Regions from separate parts of the Pseudomonas sp. 18175 genome, predicted to be linked through region 2. Evidence: riboswitches for the same ligand, from Rfam matches in the RefSeq annotation. Region 2 holds a riboswitch; the other holds the start of a gene.
What was found. Region 2 has a riboswitch for cobalamin ahead of ACLD1Y_RS23095 (ABC transporter substrate-binding protein). Riboswitches for the same ligand answer to the same signal wherever they lie in the genome.

Region 1 (7,401 bases), on a different contig from region 2:
GCGCGTTCGTACGGGGGCAATTGCTGGTGATGCTGGCGCTGGGGATCATCTACGCGGCGGGCTTGATGGCTATCGGCCTGGAGCTGGGGCTGTTGATTGGCCTGATCGCCGGTCTTGCGGCCATCGTGCCGTACATGGGCTTTGTGATCGGTATCGGTGCGGCGTTGGTGGCGGGTCTGTTCCAATTTGGTGGCGACCTGTATCCGATGCTGGGGATTGTTGCAGTGTTCATGGTCGGTCAGGCCCTGGAAGGCATGGTGCTGACGCCGTTGTTGGTGGGGGATCGGATTGGCTTGCATCCGGTGGCGGTGATCTTTGCGATCCTGGCCGGCGGTGAGCTGTTTGGCTTTACCGGTATTTTGCTGGCGCTGCCAGTGGCGGCGGTGATCATGGTGCTGGTGCGTCATGTGCACGATCTGTACAAGGATTCGGACGTGTATACGGGGGTTGAAGACCCTGATCTGTAAACCGTGTGTCACAAACCCGGCCAAGGCCGGGTTTGTTGTCTCTAGCGTCAAACAATCCGCGCAAAACCAGCAAGTTAACGCAAACCTTTGATTTTGCTTGTGGTCTGCTGCATTGTGCGCCCGGCGTCACGGGTATAAACTTTGCAAACTTTACACAGAGGCCACTAACGGTTCGTTTGGAGCCGTTCAGTCAGCATGAAACCGATTCAGCTGCCCTTAGGTGTGCGTCTGCGTGATGACGCCACCTTTATCAACTACTACCCAGGCGCCAATGCCGCTGCACTCGGCTATGTCGAGCGGCTCTGCGAAGCCGACGCCGGGTGGACCGAAAGCCTGATCTACCTGTGGGGCAAGCACGGCGTAGGGCGTACCCACCTGTTGCAGGCTGCGTGCCTGCGGTTCGAGCAGATGGGCGAGCCGGCGGTATACCTGCCGCTGGCTGAGTTGATGGACCGTGGCATTGGCATCTTCGATCACCTTGAGCAATACGAACTGGTCTGCCTGGACGACCTGCAGGCGATTGCCGGCAAGGCCGATTGGGAAGAGGCGCTGTTCCATCTGTTCAACCGTTTGCGAGACAGTGGCCGGCGCTTACTGATAGCCGCTTCCACTTCGCCACGGGAATTGCCGATCAAGCTGGCCGACCTCAAGTCGCGGATGACCCTGGCGCTGATCTTCCAGATGCGCCCGCTGTCCGACGAAGACAAATTGCGTGCCCTGCAATTGCGTGCCTCCCGGCGCGGCCTGCACCTCACCGACGAGGTCGGGCACTTCATCCTTACCCGTGGCACTCGCAGCATGAGCGCGTTGTTCGATTTGCTCGAACAGCTCGACCAGGCCTCTTTACAGGCCCAGCGCAAGCTGACCATCCCCTTCCTGAAAGAAACCCTCGGCTGGTAGCCAGCCCTTTGTTTTCGGGGCTTTCGGCAAATTACAGGCGTCAGAAAACCCGCGTTTGAGCCCGAAAGGCCACGCAAAAGGCAGGTACAGGGTGTTAAGGGCTTAGATGTCATAGTCCAAACAAGAAGTCACATAGATCACGATTGAATTTGCAAATCGATGTGATAGTGGGCATAGTCTCGACTTCTTTACATATCAGCCACGGTCGTGCCCATGCTAAATCGCTTCGCACCCCTCGTGCCTCTCGCACTCGTTACCCTGTTGTTTGGTTGCGCCTCCCACCCTCAACAAGTGGCAGAGCAGCAAAAGCCTCAGGTTCAAAATCAGGCAAAATTCGTTGCTGCACAATCTGCTTCTGTTTACGAAGAAGAAGTGGCAACCGAAAAAGAACTGGCCGATTTCGGCAGCAACAAGCCTTACCAGCTTCCAGTTCTGGCCGACAGCATCCTCGAACGCGGCATGTCCCTGATCGGTACCCGTTACCGTTTTGGCGGCACCTCCGAAGCCGGTTTCGACTGCAGCGGTTTCATCGGCTATCTGTTTCGTGAAGAGGCGGGCATGAACCTGCCACGCTCCACTCGCGAAATGATTAACGTGAACGCTCCGTTGGTCGCGCGCAACAACCTCAAGCCCGGTGATCTGCTTTTCTTTAGTACAGCTGGCCGTGGTCGCGTAAGCCATGCCGGTATCTACTTGGGCGATAACCAGTTTATCCACTCCAGCAGCCGTCGCAGTGGTGGTGTTCGAGTCGACAACCTGGGTGACAGCTACTGGAGCAAAACCTTCATCGAAGCCAAGCGCGCACTCGCCATGGCCCCGACGACGGTTACCGCTAGCAAGTAAACTTAAAGTGATACTTGAAGTTTGATGTGTAAGCGCTAGAATCCCTGGACATTGTTGTAATCCGTTCGCGCGAGCTTTGCTTGCGCGTTCTGGTTTTCAGCGTTCGGCAGCGAAAGCCGCATCCAGACCAGGATTGTTCTGCACATGTCGACCTCAGCCCGCCTGATCCTTATTCTTTGCGCCGCGCTGCTCAGCGCCTGCGCAAGCCGCCCACCTCCCGCGCCTGTGGCCGTCAAGCCCAAGCCGGTGTTCAACTATTCCACCCAGAATTTCTCGCCTGCAGCCGAAGACGTACTCTTTCGTGCGCTGGGCCTGGTCGGCACGCCTTATCGCTGGGGCGGCAACACGCCGGACTCGGGGTTTGATTGCAGTGGCTTGATCGGCTTTGTGTTTCGTGACGCCGCAGGTATCTCATTGCCGCGTACCACCCGTGAACTGATCGTGATGCGTGCGCAGGATGTCAGCGAGCAGAACCTGCAGACCGGCGACCTGCTGTTCTTCGCCACCGGTGGCGGCTCCCAGGTCAGCCATGCTGGCATCTATGTGGGCGAAGGGCGCTTCGTCCACGCGCCGCAAACTGGCGGTACGGTGAAGCTGGACACCTTGTCCAAGGCGTATTGGCAGAATGCTTACCTGAGTGCCAAGCGGGTGTTGCCGGGCAGTCTGGCGCGTAATCCCTGAACTAGCATAAGTCCAAATGTGGGAGCGGGCTTGCTCGCGAATGCACAGTGTCAGTCACCGAATATGTTGACTGACCCACCGCATTCGCGAGCAAGCCCGCTCCCACATTTGTTTTGCGGTGCTTTCAGGTACACGTACTGTGCCAGCTTTAATTGACGCTCCACCCCCAACCCACTACCCTTCGCGACTTGTTCCAGGTGCTCTGTGACCCATGGGTCGACAGAGTGAAACAGGGAAGCCGGTGAGTGAGCGCACTTGTACACAGTGCCGCCGCAATTCCGGCGCTGCCCCCGCAACGGTAAATGAGTCAAGACGCTGCCTTTTGCCACTGTATCGCTCGCGATATGGGAAGGCGCAGCGTTGGCCTGCTCTTCATGGAGAGCGCCACTCATGAGCCCGGAGACCGGCCCGGAGCATCCAACAGCATCACGGTGGGCGATGCTTGGCTGTCTGTATTTTTCTTTTTCCTGCCCGCCGTTTTTGTCCAGCCCCAACGGAGAGCTGCCATGACCGATTCCCCCGAACGCGACGAACGCCACCTGGCGCGCATGCTGCGCAAAAAAGCCGTGATCGACGAACGCATCGCCAACTCCCCCAACGAATGCGGCCTGCTGCTGGTGCTCACCGGCAATGGCAAAGGCAAGAGCAGCTCTGCGTTCGGCATGCTGGCCCGGGCCATGGGCCACGGCATGCAATGCGGCGTGGTGCAGTTCATCAAGGGGCGTAACAGCACGGGTGAAGAGTTGTTCTTCCGCCGCTTCCCCGAGCAAGTTCGCTTCCATGTGATGGGCGAAGGCTTCACCTGGGAAACCCAGGACCGCCAACGCGACATCGCCGCCGCCGAGGCCGCCTGGGCGGTGTCCCGCGCGTTGCTGCAAGACCCGGCCATCGGCCTTGTGGTCTTGGACGAACTGAACATCGCCCTCAAGCACGGCTACCTTGACCTGGACCAGGTACTCAGCGACCTGCAAGCCCGTCCACCGATGCAACACGTGGTGGTCACTGGTCGTGGCGCCAAGCCCGAACTGATTGAAATGGGCGACACCGTCACCGAAATGGGCATGCTCAAGCACGCGTTCCAGGCCGGTATCAAGGCACAGAAGGGCGTCGAACTTTGAATCAGCCCCGTCATTGCCCGGCTGTTTTGATCGCCGCACCGGCGTCCGGCCAGGGCAAAACCACCGTTACCGCAGCCCTTGCCCGTTTGCATCGCAACCTGGGGCGCAAGGTGCGCGTGTTCAAATGCGGGCCGGACTTTCTCGACCCGATGATCCACGAGCGCGCCAGCGGTGCGCCGGTGTATCAGTTGGATATGTGGATGGTGGGCGAGCAAGAAAGCCGCCGCCTACTGTGGGAAGCCGCAGGGGAGGCCGACCTGATCCTGATCGAAGGCGTGATGGGCCTGTTCGACGGCACACCGTCCAGCGCCGACCTGGCACGCCACTTCGGTGTGCCGGTGCTGGGTGTGATCGACGGCACCGCCATGGCCCAGACCTTCGGCGCCCTGGCCCTGGGCCTGGCGCGCTACCAGCCGGACCTGCCGTTCGCCGGCGTGCTGGCCAACCGTGTCGGCACCCTGCGTCATGCGCAATTGCTCGAAGGCAGTCTCACCGAAGGCCTGCGCTGGTACGGCGCGTTGTCCCGCGAGACCGGGATCGAATTGCCCAGCCGCCATTTGGGCCTGGTGCAAGCCAGCGAACTCAATGACCTCGACCTGCGCCTGGACGCCGCCGCCCAGGCCCTGGGCAGCAGTTGCGAAGTCGCCTTGCCGCCGCCGGTAACCTTCGCCGCGCCGGAAGTGATCGTGGCCGAGCCGCTGCTCGACGGTGTACGTATCGCCGTGGCGCGCGATGAAGCTTTCGCCTTTACCTATGGCGCCAGCCTTGATCTGTTGCGGGCGATGGGTGCCGAGCTGAGATTTTTCTCACCGATCCACGACAGCCAACTGCCCGACGCCGACAGCCTCTACCTGCCCGGTGGTTATCCGGAACTGCACCACAAGGCGCTGTCGGAAAACACCTCGATGCTCGATTCGATCCGCGCTCACCACGCGGCAGGCAAACCGTTGCTCGCCGAGTGTGGCGGCATGCTGTACCTGCTCGACTCCCTCACCGATGTGGACGGCACCCGCGCCGAACTGGTGGGGCTGTTGCAGGGCGATGCGGTGATGCAAAAGAAACTCGCGGCACTGGCCCTGCAAAATGTTGACCTGCCCGAAGGCACATTGCGTGGCCATACCTATCACCATTCCCTGACCAGTACCGAATGGCAACCGATTGCCCGTGGCGTGAGCCCCAATGGTGGGCGCGGGGCTGAGGCGGTTTATCGGCAGGGACGGATGACGGCATCCTACGTACACTTTTACTTTCCATCGAATCCGAGCGCAGTGGCCGCACTGTTTGTGCCAGACCGGGAGGCCGCCATCGCAGGCAAGCCAGCTCCCACATCGACGGCGTTTGCAGATCAAAATGTGGGAGCGGGCTTGCCCGCGATAGGGCCATGACCGACAACGCCTTCCCCGAAGCCGACCGCCAGGCCGTCTACCGCGCCATCGCCGAACGCCGCGACATGCGTCACTTCAGCGGCGGCACGGTTGCCCCCGAGTTGCTGCATCGCTTGCTCCAGGCTGCCCACCAGGCGCCCAGTGTCGGCCTGATGCAACCGTGGCGCTTCATCCGCATCAGCGACCGCAACCTGCGTGGGCAAATTCAGCATCTGGTTGAAGAAGAACGCATACGCACCGCCGAGGCCTTGGGCGAACGTTCCGATGCGTTCATGAAGCTCAAGGTCGAAGGCATTCACGATTGCGCCGAAGTGCTGGTGGCGGCGTTGATGGATGATCGCGAGCGGCACATCTTTGGCCGTCGCACGTTGCCGGAAATGGACATGGCCTCGCTGTCCTGCGCCATCCAGAACCTGTGGCTGGCGGCGCGCGTCGAAGGCCTGGGCATGGGCTGGGTCTCGCTGTTCGAGCCCCAGGCTCTGGCCGACCTGCTGGGCTTGCCGCCCGGTGCCAAACCCTTGGCCGTGCTGTGCCTGGGGCCGGTGACCGAGTTCTACCCGGCACCGATGTTGCAGCTCGAAGGTTGGACCGAGCCTCGGCCGCTGAGTGACATGCTGTATGAGAACACGTGGGGAGTGAGTCAATGAGTGTGGCCTTGCTGTGTGTCGCTGCGGTAGCGCTGGATGCGCTGCTGGGCGAGCCCAGACGCTGGCATCCGCTGGTGGCGTTCGGCAATTTTGCCGGGCGCATCGAGCAGCGTTTCAATACCGGTGGCCGAGGCTGGCGCAGCCACGGCGTGACCGCCTGGTTTATCGCGGTGGTGCCGTTGACCTTGCTGGCTACAGCCCTGTCGTGGGCGCCGTATATCGGCTGGGTGCTGGAGATTCTGGCGCTGTACTGCGCCCTTGGCATGCGCAGCCTGGGTGAGCATGTGATCCCGGTGGCTCAAGCCCTACGCAGTGATGACCTGGACGAGGCGCGCAAACGCGTGAGTTACCTGGTGAGCCGCGAGACCCGCGAGCTGGATCGCACCGAGGTCGCCCGCGCGGCCACCGAGTCGGTGCTGGAGAACGGCAGCGATGCGGTGTTTGCCGCGCTGTTCTGGTTTGTGGTCGCGGGTGTGCCGGGCGTGGTGCTTTATCGCCTGAGCAACACCCTCGATGCCATGTGGGGGTATCGCAACGAACGCTTTGAACGCTTCGGTTGGGCGGCGGCAAAAATTGACGACGTGCTGAACTACATTCCTGCACGCCTGGTGGCGCTGACTTACGCGGTACTGGGTAAAACCGGCCTGGCGCTCAAGTGCTGGCGCATCCAGGGCCCGACCTGGGACAGTCCCAACGCTGGCCCGGTGATGGCTGCCGGGGCCGGTGCTTTGGGTGTCGAGTTGGGGGGCGCCGCCACCTACCACGGTGAAGTGCACCAGCGCCCGCAACTGGGCGAAGGCCCGGCGGCAGATGCCGACGCCATCGACCGAGGCTGGCAACTGGTGCAGCGCGGCGTATGGTTGTGGCTGCTGATCCTGTGCGCGGGGGCGCAATTCTATGCTTGAACACGGTGGGCGGCTGCGCAAGGCAGCCATTGAGTATGGGATAGCCGAGGCTGATTGGCTGGACCTGTCCAGCGGCCTGGCGCCTTGGCCTTTTCCGATTCCCGAGATTCCGCTGCGGGCCTGGGCACGCTTGCCGGAAACCGATGACGGCCTGGAGCAAGCGGCCAGCGAGTACTACGGTGCTGCGCACCTATTGCCGGTGCCTGGCTCCCAGGCGGCGATCCAGTTGCTGCCGCGCTTGCGTCGGGCGGGCAAGGTCGGCGTGTTGTCGCCGTGCTACGCCGAACACGCCGAAGCCTGGCGCCGCGCCGGTTACGTGGTGCGTGAAGTGCAGGAGCAAGAAGTCGATTTCTTCCTCGACAGCCTTGACGTGTTGGTGGTGGTCAACCCCAACAACCCCACAGGCCTGAGCCTCACCCCGCAACGCCTGCTGGACTGGCACAGCCGCCTGGCCC
Region 2 (7,401 bases):
GTGACGATGATTGCGTCCTTGCGCTCCAACAGCGCCTTGGTGGCCGACAACCGCATCTGCTCGATATGGTCGTTGATCGAGGCGTCTTTCTCGATAAAGGTGTCGGACGACGGCACGTAGGCTTCGGGCTGGTAGTAGTCGTAGTAGGAAACGAAGTACTCCACCGCGTTGTTCGGGAAGAACGACTTGAACTCGCCGTACAGCTGGGCGGCCAGAGTCTTGTTCGGCGCCAATACCAAGGTGGGGCGGTTGATCTGGGCGATCACGTTGGCGATGCTGAAGGTCTTGCCCGAACCGGTTACCCCGAGCAGGGTTTGGTGGGCCAGGCCCGCCTCGATGCCTTCGACCATCTGGCGAATGGCTTCGGGCTGATCGCCAGCGGGTTCAAAACGGGTGACGAGTTGGAAATCCGACATAACGTACCTCTTGGTGTCACCCCGGACTGTAAACCCATCGGGGACGAAAAAGACCACCGTCCGCTAAGATTCAGCGCAGGCAGTAGGAAAAAACCATGATAGCCATACAAATGGTGGCAACTGTGACGGCTTTCAAGGCAATCGTCTGACCAGCCGTCCAGAACCCAGGTTGCAATAAGACTACCGGTCAGCAAATAAACTGAAAAACTTGGCCGAAAAGCCGTTTCGGTTGTCGCCTCAAGCCGTGATGGCCTCTATACTCGTTCCCCGTTTGTGCACCGCTCTAGTGCATTCGGCTGGAGCGCGACACGTCCCTCCATTCCCCCATAGAGCTGCCGCAAAAATGAGCCTGTTCTCCGCTGTCGAAATGGCACCACGCGATCCTATCCTGGGCCTCAACGAAGCATTCAACGCCGACACACGAACCACCAAGGTCAACCTTGGCGTAGGCGTTTACTGCAACGAGGAGGGGAAGATTCCACTCTTGCGTGCCGTTGCCGAAGCGGAAGCCATTCGCGTGGCGCAACACGCCGCCCGTGGCTACCTGCCCATCGATGGCATCGCAGCGTATGACAAAGCCGTGCAAACCCTGCTGTTTGGCGCCGAGTCGCCACTGCTGTCGGCTGGCCGCGTTACCACCGTGCAAGCGGTCGGCGGCACTGGCGCACTGAAAATCGGCGCTGACTTCCTCAAGCAACTGCTGCCAGACGCCGTCGTCGCCATCAGCGACCCAAGCTGGGAAAACCACCGCGCGCTGTTTGAAACCGCCGGTTTCCCGGTGCAGAACTACCGCTACTACGACGCCGCCACCCACGATGTGAACCGTGCCGGCCTGCTCGAAGACCTCAACGCCCTGCCGCCGCAATCCATCGTTGTGTTGCACGCCTGCTGCCACAACCCGACCGGCGTCGATCTGAGCCCGGCCGACTGGCAGAACGTGCTCGACGTGGTCAAGGCCAAGAACCTGGTGCCATTCCTCGACATGGCCTACCAGGGCTTTGGCGACGGCATCCACGAAGACGCCGCCGCGGTGCGCCTGTTCGCTGAATCGGGCCTGACCTTCTTTGTGTCCAGCTCGTTCTCCAAGTCGTTCTCCCTGTACGGCGAACGTGTGGGCGCACTGTCCATCGTCGGCGAGTCCAAGGAAGAAAGCGCGCGCATCCTGTCTCAGGTCAAGCGTGTGATCCGCACCAACTACTCCAACCCGCCTACCCACGGCGCGGCGATTGTTGCTGCAGTGCTCAACAGCCCTGAGCTGCGCGCCCAGTGGGAAGCGGAACTGGCTGAAATGCGCCTGCGCATCCGTGGCATGCGTGAGCAAATGGTGTCGGAACTGGCCAAGGCCGCTCCGGGCCACGACTTCAGCTTTGTCGGGCGCCAGCGTGGGATGTTCTCCTACTCCGGCCTGAGCGTTGAGCAAGTCACCCGTCTGCGCACCGAGTTCGGCATCTACGCGCTGGATACCGGGCGTATCTGCGTGGCGGCGTTGAACCAGTCCAACATCGACGCGGTCACAAAGGCAATCGTTCAGGTGCTGTAAACCTGTAGTCATTGCACAGAAGGGGAAGCCGATGGCTTCCCCTTTTTTGTACCCAGCCCCTAGACTGAACCTTGCCCGCCCCTTTGCTGTGAGAAACCTATGAGAAACGACGACCTGGACCTGCGTGCCGACCGCGATGAGTTGGATGACTATGCGCCGCGTGCCGCGCCACCCAAGCGTCAGAAGAGCCTGGTGCTGCAAGTGGCGCTGGGGGTATTCCTCGGTGGCTTGGCGTTGTGGTTGGTGCAGTTGGGCGCGACAGCAATCATGGCAAAACTGGCCATGGGCACCCTGCAATTCGGCGGTTGATGAAGATCAAAAATGTGGGAGCGGGCTTGCTCGCGAATGCGGTGGTTCAGTCACACCTGTGTTGCCTGACACACCGCATTCGCGAGCAAGCCCGCTCCCACATTGGATTTATGGCGCTACCAGATTGCGGTCTTCCAGCAGCTTTACGAAGCTATTGAGGCTCTGCGACACCGTCCCCCGCCGCCAAATCAGCCACGTGTTCAGAATTCGGAAACTGTCCATCAACGGCCACACACTCACCGCTGCAAACCCCGGCATATTCTCCAGCATGCTGCGCGGCATCAGCGCCAACCCCGCCCCGGCACTCACGCACGCCAACATCCCGTGGTACGACTCGATCTCGAAGATCTTGCCCGGCACCGCGCCATCTTGTGAAAACCAACGTTCAAAGTGATGCCGGTACGAGCAGTTGGAGCGAAAGGTGTAGATGTTCTCGCCATTCACATCCTGCCCCCGCGTGATCGGCGCGTGATGCAGTGGCGCGATCACCACCATCTCCTCTTCAAACACCGCAACGCCTTCCAGGGTGCTGTGCAACACCGGGCCATCGACAAACGCCGCCGTCAGGCGCCCCGAGAGCACGCCTTCGATCATGGTGCCCGAAGGCCCGGTGCTCAGGTCCAGCTCAACCTTGGTGTGCTTCTGGTTATACGCCGCCAGCAACACTGGGATGCGCACCGCCGCCGTGCTTTCCAGCGAACCCAAGGCAAATGCGCCTTGGGGCTCCTCCCCGGCCACCGTGGCACGGGCTTCCTGCACCAAATCGAGGATACGCCGCGTATAGCCCAGAAAATTCCAGCCCGCTGGCGAAAGGCGCAGGCGGCTTTTCTCGCGGATAAACAATTCCACGCCCAGGTCCTGCTCCAGTTGCTTGATGCGGGTGGTCAGGTTCGACGGCACCCGATGAATCAACTGCGCGGCGGCGCTGATGCTGCCTTGCTCGGCCACGGCCTTGAAGATTTCCAGTTGCACCAGATCCACATCATTCTCCAATCGTGAATGCATTGCTTAATATTATTCAGTTTCCAGAAAAGAGCCAGCCCCGTAGTCTGAACCCAACTTAATCATTCAGCAGGACGGTGCCATGAACGCGACCACCCACGCCATTTCGACCAACCCGGCCACCGGCGAAACCGTCGGCAGCTATCCCTACGAAACCGAGGCGCAGCTCAACGCCACCCTCGATCGCGCCACCGCCGCTTTCCGCACCTGGCGCCGTCAGCCCGTGAGCCAACGCGCCGAACTGCTGCTGGCCCTGGCCGCTGCCCTGCGCGAACAAGCCGAAGACATGGCGCAGATGATCACCCTGGAAATGGGCAAACCCATCGCCCAGGCCCGCGCCGAAATCGAAAAATGCGCCGGGCTCAGCGAGTGGTACGCCGCCCACGGCCCGGCCATGCTGGCCCCCGAGCCGACCCTGGTGGACAACGGCAGCGCCCAGATCGAATACCGCCCGCTGGGCCCGATCCTCGCGGTAATGCCGTGGAACTTCCCGGTGTGGCAAGTGCTGCGTGGTGCCGTGCCGACCATGCTCGCCGGCAACACCTACGTGCTTAAACATGCTCCGAACGTGATGGGCAGCGCCTACCTGATCCAGCAAGCGTTTAAAAAGGCTGGTTTTGCCGACGGCCTGTTCGAAGTGATCAACGTGGCCAACGAAGGCGTGTCCCAGGCCATCGCCGACCCACGCATCGCTGCCGTGACCCTTACCGGCAGCGTGCGCGCCGGTGTCGCCATCGGCTCCCAGGCCGGTGCCGCACTGAAAAAATGCGTACTGGAACTGGGCGGCTCCGACCCGTTCATCGTGCTCAACGACGCCGACCTCGACGCCGCCGTGCAAGCCGCGCTGATCGGCCGCTTCCAGAACAGCGGCCAGGTCTGCGCCGCCGCCAAGCGCCTGATCATCGAAGCCGGTGTGGCCGAAGCCTTCACCGCCAAATTCCTGGAGGCCAGCCGTGCCCTGGTGATGGGCGACCCGACGTCGACCGCCACCTACATCGGCCCAATGGCTCGCTTCGACCTGCGTGACGAGCTGCATGGCCAGGTCCAGGCCACCCTGGAAGAAGGCGCCACCCTGCTGCTGGGCGGCAACAAAGTGGCAGGGGCCGGCAACTATTACGAGCCGACCGTGCTGGCCAACGTCACCGACCAAATGACCTCGTTCAAACAGGAACTGTTCGGCCCGGTAGCCTCGATCATCACTGCCCGCGATGCCGACCATGCCGTGGACTTGGCCAACGACAGCGAGTTCGGCCTCACCGCCAGCATCTTCACCACGGATGCCGCCAAGGCACGGAACATCGCCAACCGCCTGGAAACCGGCGGGATCTTCGTCAACGCGTTCAGCGTCTCCGACCCTCGGGTGGCGTTTGGTGGGATCAAGAAAAGTGGCTTTGGCCGCGAGCTGTCGCACTTTGGCGTGCGGGAGTTCTGCAATGCGCAGACCGTGTGGCTAGATCGTAAATAAGCCCACTGGTACACCACCTCCCCACTGTGGGAGGTGGCTAGTGTGGGAGCGGGCTTGCTCGCGAATGCGGTGTGTCAGTCACCTAATACATTGACTGACACTCCGCATTCGCGAGCAAGCCCGCTCCCACATTGGCTCAGCGGTGTTTTCGAAGCCCGATTACTGCGCGCTAATAAAGTGAAACTGCGCCTGGGTCTTCTCAACCGCACTGCGCACCTTATCCTTCTGCGCGTCGCTGCCCGAGTAATAGATGTCCATCCCCTTCAAATCCAGCCCTTCAAAGGCCTTGTCGGCAATCGCCACGTCCATTGAGCTGCTGGCACCCATGATCAAAAACCCGCTATCACCCTGGTTTTTGGCATTGAGCAGGTCCTGCTTGAGTTGAGCGGCATTGGCACCTCCGGCCAGGGCCGTCGCCAACGTATCGCCAAACAGGCCATGACTGGGGATTTTCACGCTGTGCAAACGCACCTTGGCGCCCGAAGGCAGCGACGCCACATGGGCGGTGGCCGCTTCGGTAAAGATCTGCTGATCGGTTTTACCCTGGGTGGCGCAACCGGCAAGTGTGGCGATCAGGCATAGGGCGACGAGAGCTTTCACTGTGTATTCCTTGTGTAGGGCTATTCCTTGGGCGTGCATCATAAAAGACACACCCGGCCAGCGATAGCGCCATCATCCAAACCTGTGCTCCCCCTCACGCCTTCAATCGACTACCATACCGCGCCGGTTCCCAAACGGGACTAATAGGGAATCCGAAGCGCGGCCACCCGCGTCAATCGGAACTGCCCCCGCAACTGTAGGTGCTGAGCCTGCTCCACACTGCCACTGAGCCTTGCTCGGGAAGGCCGGAGCCTGGCGACGACGCATCAGTCAGGAGACCTGCCGGCCCAAGCTCGATCACTAACCGGCGGGGTGTCCGGGAAGGACATCCTTGCCCTGCCCCATCGGCAGCGTTCATGGCTGTATTTCCATACCGTACCTCCCTAGCTCACTGTACGGTCCAAACGGAGATTGCCCCATGCTGCCACGCGTTACCGCCCTGCTCGCCGGCCTTGGCTTGTGTGCCCTGGCCCAGGCTGCGCCCACTCACTACCCGCTGACGGTGCAGAACTGCGGCAGCGCCGTGACCTTCCCTCAAGCACCGGCACGCAGCGTGACTATCGGCCAGGCCGCCACCGAGATGCTCTACGCCCTCGGCGTGGGCGACCACGTGGTGGGCACCTCGTTGTGGTTCAACAACGTATTGCCGCAATTCAAGGCACAGAACGACCGTATCGAGCGCCTGGCCAACAACGAGCCCAGTTTTGAAGCGGTGATCGCCAAACGCCCGCAACTGGTGGCCGCCGAGCTCGAATGGGTGGTCGGCGCCCAAGGCGTGGTGGGCACCCGCGAGCAATTCCACGAGCTGAACATCCCCACCTACCTGCTACCGTCCGACTGCGAAGGCAAGGACAACCTGGTGGGCGCCGACGGCACACGCCTGGAGCCGTTCCGCATCGAGACCATCTACAAAAGCATCAGCCAATTGGCCGAAATCTTCGACGTGCAGGCTCGCGGCCAACAACTGAACGACGAGCTCAAGGCACGCCTGGCCAAATCTGTCGCCACGGCGCAAAGCAAAGGCCTCAAACAGGCCAGCGCATTGGTATGGTTCTCCAGTTCCGAAATGGCCAGCGACCCGTACGTGGCCGGCCACAAGGGCATCCCCGAATTCATGCTGCACACCCTCGGCCTGTCCAACGTCGTGCAGTCGGATGAAGAGTGGCCTACCGTCGGCTGGGAAACCATCGCCAAGGCCAACCCGACCTTTTTGGTGATCGCACGCATGGACCGCCGCCGCTATCCCGCCGACGACCATGAAAAGAAACTCGCCTTCCTGCGCAGCGATCCAGTCACGCGCAACATGGACGCGGTAAAAAACAACCGCATCATCATCCTCGACGCCCTGGCGTTGCAGGCCAGCATCCGCATGTTCGACGGGCTTGAACAACTGGCCACGGCCATCGACGGCTACGACCTGCCCAAATGACCCGTACCCTGCTCGCCCTGGCCCTGCTGCTGCTCGCCGTACTCGCTGGCGTGGCCATCGGCGAAACCGCCATCTCGCCGCACGTGGTGCTCCAGGTACTGGCCAATAAACTGTGGGCCGCCGGTTACGTGCTGGACCCAATCGACGAAGGTGTGGTGTGGAACTACCGCCTCACCCGCGCCCTGGTCGCCGCCGCCTGCGGTGCAGGCCTTGCGACCTGCGGGGTGATCTTGCAGTCGTTGCTGCGCAACCCGCTGGCCGATCCGTACTTGCTGGGCATCAGCGCCGGCGCCTCGACCGGCGCGGTTTTGGTGGCGTTGATGGGCGTGGGTGGCGGCTTGATTTCGTTGTCGGCGGGGGCGTTTGTGGGTGCGATGGCGGCGTTTGCGTTGGTGATTTTGCTGGCGCGGGCCAGCGGTTCGTCCAGCGGCACCGGGCAAATCATCCTTGCGGGCATTGCAGGCTCGCAGTTGTTCAATGCGCTCACCGCGTTCCTCATCACCAAGTCGGCCAGTTCCGAACAGGCCCGCGGCATTATGTTCTGGCTGCTGGGCAACCTCAGCGGCGTGCGCTGGCCGTCGGTGTGGCTGGCGGTGCCGGTGGCAGTCGTGGGGTTGGCGGTGTGCCTGTGGCATCGGCG

Region 1: linked by a shared signal. The riboswitch ahead of cobO (cob(I)yrinic acid a,c-diamide adenosyltransferase) and the one ahead of ACLD1Y_RS23095 (ABC transporter substrate-binding protein) in region 2 are both predicted to bind cobalamin.

The regions. Positions count from the first base shown of each region.
Region 1 is NZ_JBKFTO010000026.1:60,977-68,377, reverse strand. Features, by position in the region: gene ACLD1Y_RS26660 (AI-2E family transporter) at 1-467, shown strand, start outside; gene hda (DnaA regulatory inactivator Hda) at 663-1,367, shown strand; gene ACLD1Y_RS26650 (C40 family peptidase) at 1,581-2,210, shown strand; gene ACLD1Y_RS26645 (C40 family peptidase) at 2,355-2,891, shown strand; cobalamin riboswitch at 3,070-3,317, shown strand; gene cobO (cob(I)yrinic acid a,c-diamide adenosyltransferase) at 3,398-4,009, shown strand; gene ACLD1Y_RS26635 (cobyrinate a,c-diamide synthase) at 4,006-5,394, shown strand; gene bluB (5,6-dimethylbenzimidazole synthase) at 5,391-6,041, shown strand; gene cbiB (adenosylcobinamide-phosphate synthase CbiB) at 6,038-6,946, shown strand; gene cobD (threonine-phosphate decarboxylase CobD) at 6,939-7,401, shown strand, end outside.
Region 2 is NZ_JBKFTO010000019.1:72,405-79,805, reverse strand. Features, by position in the region: gene uvrB (excinuclease ABC subunit UvrB) at 1-416, opposite strand, end outside; gene ACLD1Y_RS23120 (amino acid aminotransferase) at 760-1,956, shown strand; gene ACLD1Y_RS23115 (hypothetical protein) at 2,056-2,265, shown strand; gene ptrR (putrescine utilization regulator PtrR) at 2,374-3,246, opposite strand; gene ACLD1Y_RS23105 (aldehyde dehydrogenase family protein) at 3,350-4,732, shown strand; gene ACLD1Y_RS23100 (hypothetical protein) at 4,892-5,332, opposite strand; cobalamin riboswitch at 5,440-5,633, shown strand; gene ACLD1Y_RS23095 (ABC transporter substrate-binding protein) at 5,751-6,761, shown strand; gene ACLD1Y_RS23090 (FecCD family ABC transporter permease) at 6,758-7,401, shown strand, end outside.